Linked DNA regions of Draconibacterium halophilum. The protein of the gene in region 1 binds, or shares a complex with, the protein of each later gene. Links are inferred from orthologs where the notes say so. Each region holds a gene or a part of one and is shown on either strand. Other genes may lie near its edges.

Region 1 (8,074 bases):
ATTTCTATAAAGTTTTACTTGTTTCTATTCAGAATTTTCGGACTGCAAAAATAGTGCTTTTTTTAGTTCTTCCAAAAACTTAAACACTTTTTTGTGTAAAAATAGGATTTGTTTCTTTATTTCTAAGAATCAATGTTTTATGCCGATGGGAAATTAAACAGTGCCTTTGGCTCTTAAATTCCCGGCTACTCATTAATTTACTATCGGTATTAACCATTAAAAATTCAATGTTTCGCTATAAGCTTACTTTGAAAAAACAATTGGTATAATGTGCACAAAGAAAAGCATTTAATCCAAAACTAAAAACATCGGTATTTTATATCTGTGCTGAAAGCTTTTGGGCATTGGTGTTGTTTGTTGTGATGCCCGGAACGATAACATCATTTCTCTTTTTTTACAGAAAAGCGAAAACCGATGCCATGCAGATTGATAATTTTTACCGCGGAATCGGCTTTAAAATATTTCCTTAAACGCGAAATAAAAACATCCAGACTGCGTCCCAGAAAATAATCGTCAGATCCCCAAACCTTCTCCAGAATTTCGTTGCGGCTAAGCACTTTGTTTGCATTTTGCGCAAAATAACGGATGAGTTCGGCTTCTTTCAGCGTGAGGTTTCGTGCTTCCCCATTTATTGTTAGCGAGAGGTCTTCGAAATGAAAATCGAATTTCCCAATTTTTAAAATGGTCGACGAATCGTTGCTTATTGGTTGCGACTGGCTTCGTTTCAAAAATATCTTGATTTTTAAAAGCAGCTCTTCCATGCTAAATGGTTTCGGAATATAATCGTCGCCACCAATGGTAAGACCCGTAATTTTATCTTCAGTCATACTTCGGGCCGTTAAGAATATAATGGGAACCTGGTCGTTGGTTCTTCGTATGGTTTCGGCTACCTGAAAGCCATCTATTTTCGGAAGCATCACGTCGAGTACGATCAGATCGAATTTGTTCTTTCCGAAAAGCTCGAGTGCAATTTCTCCATCGGCAGCTACTTCAACATCATAGCCGTGCTCCGTTAAATTGTCTTTTACAATAAAACGAAGTGCTTCGTCGTCTTCAACCAATAATATTCTGAATAAATTGCTGTTCATATTCTACTTTGGAATGGTTAAGCTAAATATACTTCCCCCTTTGGGATTGTCGTTTACTTTAATTTTCCAGTTATGTGCTTTTACAATTTTGTATACATAGTCGAGCCCAAGCCCAAACCCTTTTACGTTGTGCACATTTCCGGTAGGAACACGGTAAAACTTTTTAAAGATTCGTTTTCGGTGTTCTCGCGGAATGCCAATACCGTTATCGATAAAACTAAGTTCATAACTGTTCTGCTTTTGCAAAAGTTTAATCTTAATCCCGGGTGTTTTGTCGCAATATTTTGCAGCATTTTCAAGAATATTCGATACCAGGTTTGAAAAATGGAACCGATCTGCCTGAATCGTACATTCACTGATTTTGGTATTTATCGTGACTTTTGCGCCTTGCCCGGCTTTCGATTCCCCGAAATGATCGATTGCTTCTTCTAAGAACTTGATAAGATTTACTTCCTCCAGATTAAGCAGGATCCGGCTTTTCTCTATCGTTGCTAAGTTAAGTACTTTTTCAACATTTTTCGACAGACGTGTTGTTTGTTCCTGTATAATGTGGGTGTAGTTGAAAAGACGGGTGGGTGATTCCAGAATCTTTTCATCATTAATAACGTTTGCCGCCAGAGCGATTGAGGAGATTGGGGTTTTTAATTCGTGGGTGAGGTTGTTGATGAAGTTTTTCTGAATTTCGGACAATTGCCTTTGGCGGATAATAACCCATAAGGTATAACCAAAGAAAAAGATGACCAGCATTAACAAAGCAGATAAGAAATACCAAATTGAAAGCTGATTAAAAAAGTAAGAAGACCGGTTGGGGAAATGAATGCCAAAATAGTTGGTGTATTCTTCGTTTTGCGGAAACTCGAAGTCCGATGGTTCTTCGTTTTCGTCGATATGTACAAGTGTGGTTTCGTCCATTTGTTCCTGGGTAGGGCTGTAAATTGAAAATTCGTAATCGTAATAAATGTCGTGTCGTTTTAGCTGGGTAGTAAGGTTTTGTTTTAAGAGTTCTTTATCGATTGCTACACCAACATTTACAAGGTAGGTGTTGTTCGATATTACTTCAACCGGCGTAATACTGTCGAAAGTTTCGGTAGTTCCGGTGGCCAGCATTACCTGCCATGCCACTTCTTTTAAAGCCACACTGGCACTTTCCTGAAATTGCTTTTCCGAAAGATTATACGAACTGCGAATAAAAGCAAACTGCACCAAAAATACGCCAACTATTGATACAGTTGCCAACATTATAATGTATTTAAGTGCTTTTCCTTTCATGAGATTTTATTCAAAGCTAAGCTACATAATTTTTTATGTGCCTGCGATAGTTAACAACTCATTAACAAAATATTGAATTCAATTAACAGCAAAACTAGTCAAGCATCTATACATTTGTTTCATATAACGCTCGAAAGAACAAATTTAATTAATAAATTATGAAACGCATTTTACAACTATTAGCAGTTTTTTCACTGGTTGTTGCTTTTAATTCAGCAATGGGCCAGGGAACTCCAAAAATTGTTTTTGAAGAACAATCACACGATTTTGGTTCGTTTAAAGAATCAGACGGTGTGCAGAAAACAACATTTAATTTTACAAACAAAGGAGAAGCTCCATTAGTATTATCTAATGTTCGTGCATCTTGTGGTTGCACCACTCCAAAATGGACACGTGAACCTGTTGCCCCCGGAGAAAGCGGAAGCATCGATGTAAGTTATAATCCTAAAAACCGTCCGGGTTCATTTAATAAGTCGGTAACGGTTAGTTCGAATGCTGAAAACCGTACTGTTGTTCTACGAATTAACGGAAAAGTTGAGCCACGCGAAAAGACATTGGCTGAGAAGTATCCAAGAAAAATTGGTGATTTGAGAGTGAAATCAAACTACCTCTCATTTGCGAAAATTAAAAAGGGCGAAACCGTAACAAAAGAATTGGAATTGGTTAACGATACCGATAAACCTGTTGAAGTAGGATTTCGCACAGTACCAAAACACCTTACCGCTAAAGCTGAACCGCAAACTATTCCGGCAAAAGGCAAAGGTAAATTGGTTGTAACTTATGATTCGGATGCTGCTAATACGTTTGGCTTTGCATCACATCGTATTTACTTGTCGTTAGACGGAAGCAACAATTACAAAAATTCAGTAGGAGTAAGTGCTACCATCGAAGAAGATTTCTCGAAACTTTCACCTGAAGAATTGGCAAACGCTCCTGTCGCTAATTTCAACGAAAAATCAGTTGATTTTGGCGAAATGAATCAAGGCGATAAAAAAGAACATACTTTTACGTTGACGAATAATGGTAAAACTGATTTAATTATCAGAAGAGTTCGTTCATCTTGCGGTTGTACTGCTGTGGCTCCTTCGAAAAAGGTAATTGCAGCGGGTGAAACAGCACCGATTAAAGTTACTTTCGATTCGCGCGGAAAACGTGGTCGTCAGAGTAAATCGATCACTGTTATTACCAACGATCCAAAAACACCAACATCAACATTGCGTATTTCAAGCCAGGTTGTTGTTGCCAGTGCAGGATAAGTTTATTTAAAGTCAATATTTCAGAAGGTGTTGCAGGTGAAACTTGCAGCACCTTCTTTTTTGCTGTACTTTTAAACGATAAATTTAATACCGATGTCAGAAAACAATAAACACCATATAGAAAACGATCCGAAGTACAAAGGATTACTCGTGAATGAGGGAGTTGAAAAGCCGGAAGCGGTTAACAACGATTCGATACAGCGATTTTTGAAAAAGAAGAGAAAATTGCTGTCGGTTGATGAATATGTGAACGGGATTTTAGATGGCGATATCACACTTTTAAGTAAAGCTGTTACTTTGGTTGAGAGCTCGAAATCGGAACATCAACAAATAGCTCAGCAAGTTATACAAAAGTGTTTGCCACACAGCGGCAAATCAGTTCGTATTGGAATAACCGGTGTGCCTGGAGTTGGGAAAAGTACCTTCATTGAGGCACTTGGAAAATACCTGACGAATAAAGGAGAAAAGCTTGCCGTGTTGGCAATTGATCCGAGTAGCGAACGTACCAAAGGAAGTATTTTGGGCGATAAAACGCGAATGGAAGAATTAGCCAGCGACAGCAATGCTTACATTCGTCCCAGTCCATCGGCAGGATCGTTGGGTGGAGTTGCACGAAAAACGCGCGAAATCATTATTCTTTGCGAAGCTGCTGGTTATAATCATATTTTTATTGAAACTGTTGGGGTGGGGCAAAGCGAAACAGCAGTTCATTCCATGACCGATTTTTTCCTGTTGCTAATGTTGGCCGGGGCGGGTGACGAACTACAGGGCATAAAGCGTGGAATTATGGAAATGGCCGACCTGATTACCATAAACAAAGCCGACGGCAACAATCTTGAAAAGGCAGAAATGGCAAAAGTGCAATATAAAAACGCCATTCATCTTTTTCCTTCCAAAGATTCGGGTTGGGCAGCCAACGTGCTAACCTGTTCAGCCTATAAAAAAACCGGTATTGATGCCATTTGGGATCAAATTGAAAAATACAGGGAACAGACTATTGACAACGGGTATTTTTTCCGTAAACGAAACGAACAATCTACCTACTGGATGTATGAAACCATTGAAGAAAACCTGAAAAGAAACTTTTATGATCATCCCGAAATTAAGGAGAAATTGAAAGTGCTCGAAAACTACGTGCTCACCGATCAGATGAGTTCGTTTATTGCAGCTACCGAATTACTAAATACCTACGCAAAATTAAAATAAGCCGAGTTATTTTTTTTAAACAGATAAATAACTGTAGCAAGAAAGCAGGCAAAAAAGATAGAATTTCTCTATGTTTTTTGCCTGCTTCTTTTTAGGAAAAAATTCATACTGTTTACACTTTTAATTGCGTCTTAAAAGAAGTAGATTTGTTAGAACCTTTCTTTATGTGAGGTGTTACTTACATAAATCAAATATCAATAAATTTCAAAATACAATGAATTACGATGTAATAGTTATAGGTAGCGGACCAGGCGGATATGTAGCAGCAATTCGTGCGTCGCAGCTCGGATTAAAAGTTGCTGTTGTAGAAAAGGAAAACCTGGGTGGAATCTGTTTAAACTGGGGCTGTATTCCTACAAAGTCGTTGCTGAAAAGTGCACAGGCTTTTGAGTATGCTGTCCATGCTGCCGATTATGGTGTAGCCATTGAAGGAGAAGTGAAACCCGATTTTGGTGCCATGGTAAAAAGAAGCCGCAACGTTGCCAATGGAATGAGCAAGGGAATTCAATTCCTGTTCAAGAAAAATAAAGTTGAATCGATTTTTGGCTGGGGAAAAGTAACCGATAAAAATACGGTTGAAGTAACCGACGATGACGGCAAAAAGAATTCGTACACAGCTAAACACATTATTTTGGCAACAGGTGCACGTTCGCGCGAATTACCAAACTTGCCACAAGACGGCGAAAAAATTATTGGATACCGCAAAGCACTTACGCTTGAAAAACAGCCTGAAAGTATGGTTGTTGTAGGATCGGGTGCTATTGGCAGCGAATTTGCTTATTTCTATCATTCCATAGGAACCAAAGTTACGCTGGTTGAATTTATGCCGACACTGGTCCCTAACGAAGATGCAGAAGTAGCCAAACAACTGGAGCGCAATTTTAAAAAGTCGAAAATGAAAGTGATGACCGGCTCGTCGGTTGAAAGCGTGGATACTTCGGGCGACAAGTGCAAAGTAACCATTAAAACCAAAAAAGGCGAAGAAGTGGTTGAGGCTGACATTGTTCTTTCGGCAGTTGGAATTGCACCAAATACCGAAAATATTGGCTTGGAAGAATTAGGTGTTGAAACGGATAACGGTCGCGTTAAAGTTGATGAATATTATAAAACCAATGTAGACGGTATTTACGCCATTGGCGACATTCTTGCCGGACCGGCATTGGCACACGTAGCATCGGCAGAGGGGATTACCTGTATTGAAAAAATTGCCGGCCTGAATCCGGAACCAATAGATTACGGAAATATTCCCGGTTGTACTTATACCAGCCCTGAAGTCTCATCGGTTGGTTTAACCGAGGCAAAAGCAAAAGAAGAAGGTTACGAAATTAAAGTGGGTAAATTCCCCTATTCGGCCAGTGGAAAAGCAAGTGCAGCCGGACAAAAAGATGGTTTTGTTAAATTAATTTTCGATGCGAAGTATGGTGAGTTGCTTGGTGCACATATGATTGGAGGTAATGTTACAGAAATGATTGCCGAAATGGTTGTGGCCAAAAAACTTGAAATTACCGGACACGAGTTGATCAAAACCATTCACCCGCACCCAACAATGAGCGAAGCTATTATGGAAGCTGCCGCTGCCGCTTACGATGAGGTGATACACATTTAGATTATATAATTTTTCCAATATAAAGAGCCCGAGGTATTTAACTCGGGTTTTTTTGTACGAGCATATTCGAATAAGTGACGAAGGTGTTCGAAAAAGACATAAAAAGCTGAAAATCAATCTCGAAGTTTTTGTATTTAAGAATAAGTTTTAAATTTGCCGCTCAGGCATCAACTACAGTAACCGTATATTTCTCGGAATTACTATTGTTAAATGAAGGGAAAAAAATCTTTAATAAAAACTTGACATAAATGAAAAAATTGACATTGATTGTGGCATTTTCCATGCTACTTCAACTTGCTTTTGCAGGAGGTTTATTAACTAACTACAACCAAAGTGCACAATATATTCGTATGTTGTCGCGCAATGCAGCATTGGAAATTGATGCTGTTTTCTATAATCCGGCAGGTTTGGTAAAAATGGAAGATGGCTGGCATTTTGCTTTCTACAGCCAAACTATTTTACAAACCCGCGACATCGACACACAATTTCCTACCTTAAATTCAGGTCATTACACAGGAGAAACAACAATTCCTGTCTATCCTGATATATATGCAGTTTACAAAAAAAATAACTGGGCCTATTCAATTGGTATTGGTCCGATTGGAGGGGGAGGTACTGCCGAATTTGCGGGAGGAATCCCAACTTTGGAAATTCCTTTTTCCTTAATTCCCGGGCAATTGTCCGGATTGGGTCAAATTGATCCTGCGCTGGCAGTAACATCTTACGATTTGGATATGGCTTTGGAAGCATCTTCAACATTCTGGGGAATCCAGCTTGGAGCTTCTTATGCAGTAAACGACCAGTTTTCGTTTTATGGAGGATTGCGTTTAATGCCTTCTACAAATAAATACGACGGAGCAATTCGTAACATACAGCTAAACGGAGTTGATGCTGCAACGTGGTTAAATGGTGCATCAGGTCAGGTTAATGGATTTGCAGGACAAGCAAGTGCCGGTGCCGACCTAATGTATGGCACCGCAAGTACTATGCAACCGGTTATTGATGCAGGTTATGGAACTGCAACACTTGCCGACCTAGAGAACGGTGGCGTAATTGATGCTACTACACGTGCTCAAATAGAAGGAGGTTTGCAACTTATAGGTGTGCCGCAAGCGCAAATTAATGTCATGAATGCGCTTCAGGTACAAGGAACATATTCTGCTGCTGGAGATGAATTGACATCTACGGCGACATTACTTTCGGGAACTGCACAAACATTAGCCGGAACCGCCACCCAGGTGGGAGACAAGGAAGTTAAAACCAAACAAAAAGGAATGGGTTTTACACCGATTATTGGTTTTAATTATTCGCCCAACAACGACTGGACTTTTGCATTAAAATATGAGTTTGAAACCAAGCTTACCCTTGAAAATGAGACAGAAGTTGACGACATGGGTTTATTCCCTGACGGAGCCGAATCGTCGAATGATATTCCGGCAATTTTAACTACGGGTATTGGCTATCGCGGTCTCGATTGGTTAGAAGCGCAGCTTTCATTCAACATGTATTTCGATAAAGGTGTTGACTATGGTAACAACATTCGTTATTCAACTTTGGGCGAGCAGGTACATCGCGATATTGAAAGTAATTACACAGAGTTGGCGCTTGGTTTGCAGTTTAATGTAGCCGAAAACTTTGCTTTTAGTGTT
Region 2 (8,088 bases), 620 kb from region 1 along the record:
AGTAAACATTTCAGAAGGCGAAGGTGCTGAAGCCCACGTTCGAGTTACAAATGCGGTAGAAAGTCAATTTGAAATGGAAATCCGCAATATGAAAAATGATATTATTTACTACAAACAGATCCAGCAGCCATTGAAGATGGTTTTAAATACGTATGATTTTTCAAAACTCAGAAATGGCGAATATACCTTTACGGTAAAACTTGATGAAGAAAAGAACACAACAGTTCTTTCAGTGAATAACGGCGATGTTGAAGTTATAGACCAAACCAAACAGGTTCGTCCGTATTTTGGTTTAAACAACGACCAATTAAACATTACGTATCTGAATTTTGCAACACGTGATGTAAAGTTGTATTTGTACGACGAATCAAACGATAATTTGATTCACGAAGACATGCTTGGATCGGAGTTTGCACTTAATCATGCCATCGATCTTTCGAAACTTAACAATGGCAGCTATGAGGCTGTATTGGTAAGTGATAATGGAATATACGAATATCAAATTAATCTCAATTAATATTTTTCGTAAGTTTAGGTAGTTAAATTAGTTAGTTTTGGTAAAGCGAATCCGCAAGGGTTCGCTTTTTTTATGAGCTAAAATCAGTGGTTAATGCAATCGCTTCTCTTTGGTTTTAGGTCAGTAATTACAATTTTCTTTACACTTCTTCTGAAATTTTCGGATTATGCACCTGCACATGTCACCCCTGGCTGGGCAAACGATAATCTCAAAGAAGGTTCTCATATCTTCAATTTTTAACTCAATTAGCTTCGCGCTGTTATTAATCACGGCAAAATTAACAACTATTAACATATCCCTGAAATGCCTATGTATAAAGCAAGTGAGGGTGTAAAATAAAAAATGTTTAATAAAAAACATAAAAAACTAAACAAAATAGAGCACTTATTCCTTATAGTATTGAAAATGAATTGAAAACAATAATTTAAAATTTAGAAACATGAAAACTTTATTTGTAGGAATTTTTGCAATGCTGATAACAAGTGTTGCTATGGCGTCAGGAAATTTAAAAGTGAATATGACTGACAACGAAAGTGAAACAACTGTAATGGAAATTACGAACGCAGAAGTGGTTAATTACGAAATTGAATTAACCGATGCATGGGGAAACAAAATTTACGAGATGAATACTGAAATCCCGCGCGGTGACTTTGAAAAGCGTTATGATTTATCTGGTCTGGAAAATGGAACATATTGGTATTTTGTAAGAACAGGTGATGAGGAAGTTAGTAAGCAGCTATCAGTTGAGTACGGAGATGTGGAAGTAATGAGTATGCGGAAAACTGTTGATCCTTATTTTCATCAAGTTGGAGAAAAAGTAAACTTGACTTACTTAAATTATGAGAATGAAAAAATTAATCTTTATGTATACGAGAATAGTACTTTGTTAAAAGAGATTAGTTTGGGTAATGAATTTACTATTCACAAAAGAATAGACCTTTCGGATTTAAATCCAGGCGAGTACAGCGTGGTTCTAACCAACGAGATGGATATTTACGAAGAAAGTATTGTAATCAATTAATAAACGCGAAGACAGAAAAAAGGTGATGAGCGGATTTCCAATTGGAAGTCCGCTTCTTACATTTAAAACGTTTGCCAAAAACGAACCCGGGTTCCTTTTACATCTTTCAGTCTTAAACTGAATCTTTAGAATTTGAACATCAATAAGGTTAGTAAGAATATTTTCATGGGCTTACAAAAAAAAGAACTTTTCTGAATTAGGCGTGTTTTAATACTATCAAAAATACTGCATCATGAAAACGATTATTACCATTTTGCTCGCCTTTCTTTTAGTTCCGGCATTTTCGCAACCCGATGCAAAGGTAAAAACCGGAGATAAAATCATTGATTTTAAAGTTCTGTTAATTGACAGCAAGGAAATTCCGCTAAATGAATTATACGGCCAGTCGCCAATTGTTCTAGTTGTTCTCAGGGGGTGGCCCGAATATCAATGTCCGATTTGCACGCGTCAGGTAGGTGAGCTTGTTGCTGAGGCCGATCAATTTAAAAGCTACGGAGCAAAGGTTTTGATGATTTATCCGGGGCCGTCGGAAGTACTGCGGGAAAAGGCAGAGGAGTTTACTGAAGACATTACTTTTCCAGAAGGATTTTATTTTGCACTCGATCCAAATTATTTGATGGTAAATAAATATGGCCTTAGATGGGATGCACCCAAAGAAACAGCTTATCCTTCTACTTTTGTGATTGATAAAGGAGGAGAAGTAGTTTTTGCCAAAGTAAGCTCGGGTCACGGAGGAAGAGCCGATGTAGAAGAAGTAATGGCTGCTTTAAAAGGATTGTAAGCAAAATAAAAGCCAGCCCCAAACGGAACCGGCTTTATATTTTATATCTGGATTCTAATCTTTTAATCCTCCAATATTCTAATCTTCCTTATACGCTTCAATCAAAATCTCAAGAATTTTTTTACCTGCACCGGCAACGCTGGTACCAGGGCCAAAAATGGCTACTGCACCTGCATCGTACAAGTATTGGTAATCCTGATGAGGGATAACACCACCGCAAATAACCATGATGTCGTCGCGACCTAGTTTTTTCAGCTCGGCAATAATGGCAGGAACCAGTGTTTTATGACCGGCTGCCAGTGAAGAAACACCTACAACGTGCACGTCGTTTTCAACGGCTTGTTTAGCACTTTCTTCCGGAGTCTGGAATAATGGTCCCATATCAACATCGAAACCAAGGTCGGCATAACCGGTAGCAACAACTTTTGCACCACGGTCGTGACCGTCCTGACCCATTTTAGCGACCATAATACGTGGCTGACGACCTTGCAATTCTGCGAATTTCTTCGCTAAAGCCTGAGCTTCCTGGAATTCAGACTTGTCTTGTGCTTCTGCTTTATACACGCCTTCAATAGTTCTGATTACTGCTTTATAACGTCCTGCGATTTTTTCGCAAGCATCTGAAATTTCACCCAACGAAGCACGTTTCTGTGCTGCTTCAACAGCTAGTGCCAATAAGTTGCCTTTACCTGTTTCTGCAGACTTTGTAATTGCTTCCAATGCTTTTTGTACATCTTCTTCGTTACGCTCAGCACGCAGCTTCTCCAAACGCTCGATTTGCGACTTACGAACTGCAGTATTGTCAATATCTAAAATATCAATCGGATCTTCTTTATCTAAACGGTATTTGTTGATACCCACAATTGTTTGCGATCCACCGTCAATACGTCCTTGTGCACGTGCTGCAGCTTCTTCAATACGCATTTTTGGTACGCCGGTTTCAATTGCTTTGGCCATACCGCCAAGTTTTTCAACTTCCTCGATATGCGCCCATGCTTTTTGTGCCAGCTCGTGCGTTAATGCTTCAACGTAGTACGAACCTGCCCATGGATCGGCTGCACGACAAAGTTCAGTTTCCTGTTGGATGTACAACTGCGTGTTACGTGCAATACGTGCCGAGAAATCGGTTGGCAATGCAATCGCTTCATCAAGCGCGTTGGTGTGCAAACTCTGTGTTCCACCCAATGTGGCAGCCATTGCTTCAATAGCAGTACGGCCAACGTTGTTAAACGGATCCTGCTCAGTTAACGACCAACCAGAAGTTTGCGAGTGCGTACGCAATGCCATCGATTTTGGGTTTTTCGGATTAAATTGTTTAACCAGTTTCGCCCAGATCATACGCGCAGCACGCATTTTTGCAATCTCCATAAAGTGGTTCATTCCAATTGCCCAGAAGAACGACAAACGCGGTGCGAAAGCATCGATGTCTAAACCGGCTTTAACACCTGTGCGTAAATAATCTAAACCGTCGGCAAGGGTGTAAGCCATTTCAATATCGGCAGTTGCCCCAGCTTCCTGCATGTGGTAACCCGAAATCGAGATTGAGTTGAATTTTGGCATTTTTTGAGAAGTGAACTCAAAAATGTCGGCAATAATTTTCATCGAGAACTCAGGTGGGTAAATGTATGTGTTACGCACCATAAATTCTTTCAGAATATCGTTCTGAATAGTCCCTGAAAGTTGTTCCAGAGTAGCGCCTTGTTCCAAACCTGTAACAATGTAAAATGCCAATACAGGAAGAACAGCACCGTTCATGGTCATCGATACCGACATTTTATCCAACGGAATCTGATCGAAAAGGATCTTCATATCCAGAATCGAGTCGATAGCCACACCAGCTTTCCCAACGTCGCCAACCACACGTTCGTGGTCTGAGTCGTATCCGCGGTGTGTTGCCAGGTCGAATGCCACTGACAAACCTTTCTGACCGGCCGCTAAGTTACGACGGTAGAAAGCATTTGATTCTTCGGCAGTAGAAAAACCGGCGTACTGACGGATTGTCCATGGACGCATGGCGTACATTGCCGAGTAAGGTCCGCGAAGGTAAGGTGCCAAACCTGCTGCATAGTTCAGGTGCTCCATTCCTTCAAGGTCTTCTTTGGTGTAAACCGGTTTAACAGGAATCTGCTCCGGTGTTAACCAATCTTTTTTGATGTTATTTTTTGCAGCCCAGTCAGATGCTTTCGCCTGCTCGGTAGCTGCTTTTATGTTTATGTCTTTAAAATCTGGCTTCATAATTTCAGCTATTTGATACTTGATACTTGATACTTGATTCTCGATACTGGATTTCTTATCCAGCATCCAGTGACCAGTATCTAGCATCTGTTGTTTTATATTCCCAGTTTATTTTGATATCCCTTCAGTTCTTCCAAAATATTGCTTTTCACGTGAATGAAGTTTGTGATTCCTTTTGCTTTCAGTTCGTCTGCACATGCAGGAGCTCCGGCAACAACCAAAATTTCTTCATCCAATTGCTCAGCAAGTTTCGGAGCAATTTCAGCATACTCATCATCCGAACTACAAATAACAACAATGTCGGCGCCTGCTTTTTTAGCTGCGGCAACACCTTCTTCAACTGTTGCGAATCCGTTGTTATCCTGAACACTGAATCCGGCAACTGCAAAAAAGTTGCAGGCGAACTGTGCACGTGCCTTGCGGAAAGTAAGATTACCAATGGTAAGCATAAATGCCAGCGGACGTTTGTTCTCGCGTGCGTACATATCAGTAGTGTAACGTAATGTCTCAAATGGTTGAGCTCCGCGGTAAGGTTTCAGTGTTTCTACTCCAGCACCTTCTTCAGTCAGGTCAACTGCTTCGAAAAGTGAACCATCGAAATCCGCTTTCATTTCTTCCGTGAAATTAGGGAACTGGTTGGTACCCAAAAAGTTTTCGCGACGTTGAGCGATCTTTTTGTCACGATCAGCAGCCATTGCTTTAACCTCTGCCTGAACAAATCCTTCTTTAAAAGCAGCAATAAAACCACCTTTCTCCTGAACAGCAAGGAAAAGTTCCCATGCCTGATTGGCTAACGATTCAGTAAGTGTTTCAATGTAGTACGAACCTGCTGAAGGATCGGCAATCTTATCGAAATGCGATTCTTCTTTTAACAGGATCTGCTGGTTACGTGCAATACGCTCCGAGAAAGGAGTAGTTTCTTCGAAAACCGCGTTAAAAGGAAGAACAGTAACCGAGTGTGCGCCGCCCAAAGTGGCCGACATTGCTTCGGTTTGAGTACGCAGCATGTTTACATACGGATCGTAAACCGTTTTGTTAAAGCGTTGAGTTTCGCTATGAACGATCATTTTAGCCGAACTTTTACACTCCGGTCCGTAAGCTTCAACAATTTTCGACCATAAAAGTCGGCCGGCACGCAACTTGGCTATTTCCATAAAATAGTTGTTGCTGATACCCATGTTGAATTTAATTGCTTTTGCTGCATCGTCAACACTTAAACCGGCTTCGGTTAATTGTGTTAAGTACTCAGCACCCTGAGCCAGCGAGAAAGCCAACTCCTGAGTAATTGATGATCCGCTGTTGGCGAAGAATTTTCCGTGAACGCCAATAACGCGGAAATTCTTTACCGCTTTTGCGGCCTCAATTGCCGGAACAAGTTTTGTTACTGCATCTTTTTCAATTTTACCTTTTAAAGTGAAAGTACCAATGGGATCGATGGATGCCGAAGCAATCACATTATCGTTGTCCCAGTTGCCTTCCGAAACGTAAGCTGAAAAAACTTCGGCGCAGTTGCAGTTGTCGCAAGGGCAAACCAGGTTAACTTCGGCTGCTTCCAGACAAATGTCTTTTAGCAACACTCCCAGGCTTTCCTTGGTAACCGAACCACATTCGCTGAAAAGGAAACCCAAAGAGGTAATCCCTTTTCCAAGAATTTCCAAAGCTTTTTTGTTTGCTTCTTCAAAATCGGTAACAAAGATGTTTTGACGAATGAACCAATCGTTGTTGGTTTTATTATTTCCCCGCACATATGGAAATTCTCCCGGTAAGCTATCCAGGTACTCTTTCCCTGCAAGGTTTTCCTGACGGTAATACGGGCGCACTTTGAATCCCTCGTAAGTTTTCCAAACCAGCGAACGCTCGTAGTCTTTGCCTTTTAAATCGGCATTAATTTTTGCTTCCCACTCTTCTGTTGATATGGGTGCAAAATCGGTGAACAGTTTTTGCTCTTTATCTGCCATGTTGAAAATTGTTATTGAAAATCGAGTGGCAAAATTAGGGATTTAAATGTTTGTACCTCAGAATCACTATGGTTTTTGGCCAATGTTAACAAAAATCATATTAATCATGGGCTCAATTTAATGTTGAGGTAAAGTAGATCATGAACGCAGGTAAATAACTCTGAATTAAAAGCAAAGAACAAAGAGGAAGAATTCTACAAAACCGGGTTCCTAATTTTCTGATAAATGTACTTGTGTAAATTTTTTCACAACAGTTAATTTTTAAATTAACATATATTAACAAAACCTCTGTAAGTGTTGATAGTAATGACATATGGATGTGTTTAATCAGTTAGTGTTTAATGAAAAAAGTAAAAGAATAAACAAAAAGTGTTTAAGATTGTATTAGTTGTAGTTAAACAAATTGAAAACAAGAAAACAGTTTCAGAGAACGAAAACAGAAACATTTAACATTTAAAATCAGAATTATGAAAACAATTGAATTTATCAAGAAGACAAAAATCCGGTTTAGTTTACTACCGGTTCTATTACTGGTAATGACGCTAAGTTTTACCGCATGTAATGATGACGATGATCCGATGCCTGATCCTGAAATGGGAAAAACGATTGTAGACGTAGCTGCCGGGGCAGGTTCGTTTAGTGTATTGATACAGGCAGCCCAAAAAGCCGGGTTGGCTGATTTTTTAAGTACCGAGCAAAATATTACCGTATTTGCACCAACTGACGATGCTTTTGCAGCCTTGTTAACAGATTTGGGTGCAAGCAGCCTCGATGATCTTGATGCAGCTACTTTAGCAGCGGTTCTTAAATATCATGTTGTAGGAGATTTGGCGTATTCGAACAATCTGGAATCGGGTGCAGTGGCCACATTAAACATGGGGTCTCCCGACGGTACTCCGCTTTCACTTCTGGTAAATGTTGATGGCGGTGTTATGGTTAACAATGCCAATGTTACCACTGCCGACGTAATGGCCTCGAATGGTGTAATTCACGTAATCGACAAAGTGTTGATGCCACCAACAGTTGTTGATTTGGCCACTTATTCCGATAATTTCTCATCGCTGGTGAGTGCAGTTGTTAAAGCTGACCTGGCAGGTGCTTTAAGCGCCGACGGTCCTTTTACCGTGTTTGCACCAACAAATAATGCTTTCGCAGCACTTTTTGCAGCGCTCGAAATATCAGGTTTGGATGATGTGAGTGTTGAAGATCTGACATCGATATTAACCTATCACGTGGTTGGAGATAATGTTTTGTCAACCGAACTTTCGGCCGGAGCAGTTGCAGCAATTTCGGGAGAAGAATTTGAAGTGACCATTGACGGTGACGTAATGCTTAACGGAACTATTAAAGTAGTTGCTACCGATATACAGGGAACAAATGGTGTAATTCACGTAATCGATGCTGTTTTGGTTCCTGCAACGCAAATGTCGAATACCATAGCAGACATTGCTGTGGCTAATTCGGAGTTTTCAATTCTGGTTGAAGCGCTAATGAAAGCAGACTTGGTAGGTGCTGTTGCGGATGGTGAGGCAGAGTTGACTGTTTTTGCACCAACCAACGATGCTTTTACGGCGCT

The links.
Region 2: the proteins of meaB (region 1) and scpA are in contact, whole or in part, in a crystal structure (PDB 8DPB), measured with the Methylorubrum extorquens proteins. The link is inferred for Draconibacterium halophilum from one-to-one orthologs. Residues at the interface, in SOR26638.1 of Methylorubrum extorquens: Arg20, Ala21, Ala24, Arg25, Thr28, Ser32, Arg33, Arg34, His37, Thr98, Gly99, Gly100, Ser101, Ile102, Leu103, Lys106, Thr107, Ala110, Ala113, Ile114, Asp115, Arg116, Ala118, Phe119, Ile120, Arg121, Pro122, Pro124; in SOR27001.1 of Methylorubrum extorquens: Glu577, Glu578, Asn579, Asp580, Gly581, Arg582, Arg583, Arg585, His596, Ala604, Ser605, Ala608, Asp609, Gly611, Phe612, Asp613, Val614, Asp615, Ile616, Gly617, Pro618, Leu619, Glu625, Arg628, Gln629, Val631, Glu632, Asn633, Asp634, Glu661.

The regions. Positions count from the first base shown.
Region 1 is NZ_CP048409.1:1,499,531-1,507,604, forward strand. The notes cover bases 2,851-5,762. They hold meaB (methylmalonyl Co-A mutase-associated GTPase MeaB), read left to right. Parts: upstream 2,851-3,706; coding sequence 3,707-4,819; downstream 4,820-5,762. Other genes in these bases: G0Q07_RS06035 (DUF1573 domain-containing protein), read left to right, coding at 2,851-3,613; lpdA (dihydrolipoyl dehydrogenase), read left to right, coding at 5,034-5,762. Also shown: rpmH (50S ribosomal protein L34), read right to left, coding at 1-2; G0Q07_RS06025 (response regulator transcription factor), read right to left, coding at 381-1,088; G0Q07_RS06030 (sensor histidine kinase), read right to left, coding at 1,092-2,357; more of G0Q07_RS06035, read left to right, coding at 2,516-2,850; more of lpdA, read left to right, coding at 5,763-6,425; G0Q07_RS06050 (OmpP1/FadL family transporter), read left to right, coding at 6,674-8,074. UniProt on the Escherichia coli protein: Binds and hydrolyzes GTP. Likely functions as a G-protein chaperone that assists AdoCbl cofactor delivery to the methylmalonyl-CoA mutase (MCM) ScpA and reactivation of the enzyme during catalysis.
Region 2 is NZ_CP048409.1:883,348-891,435, forward strand. The notes cover bases 1,977-4,902. They hold scpA (methylmalonyl-CoA mutase), read right to left. Parts: upstream 4,555-4,902; coding sequence 2,398-4,554; downstream 1,977-2,397. Other genes in these bases: G0Q07_RS03485 (peroxiredoxin family protein), read left to right, coding at 1,977-2,319; G0Q07_RS03495 (methylmalonyl-CoA mutase family protein), read right to left, coding at 4,650-4,902. Also shown: G0Q07_RS03475 (hypothetical protein), read left to right, coding at 1-517; G0Q07_RS03480 (hypothetical protein), read left to right, coding at 957-1,538; more of G0Q07_RS03485, read left to right, coding at 1,771-1,976; more of G0Q07_RS03495, read right to left, coding at 4,903-6,512; G0Q07_RS03500 (fasciclin domain-containing protein), read left to right, coding at 6,980-8,088. UniProt on the Escherichia coli protein: Catalyzes the interconversion of succinyl-CoA and methylmalonyl-CoA. Could be part of a pathway that converts succinate to propionate.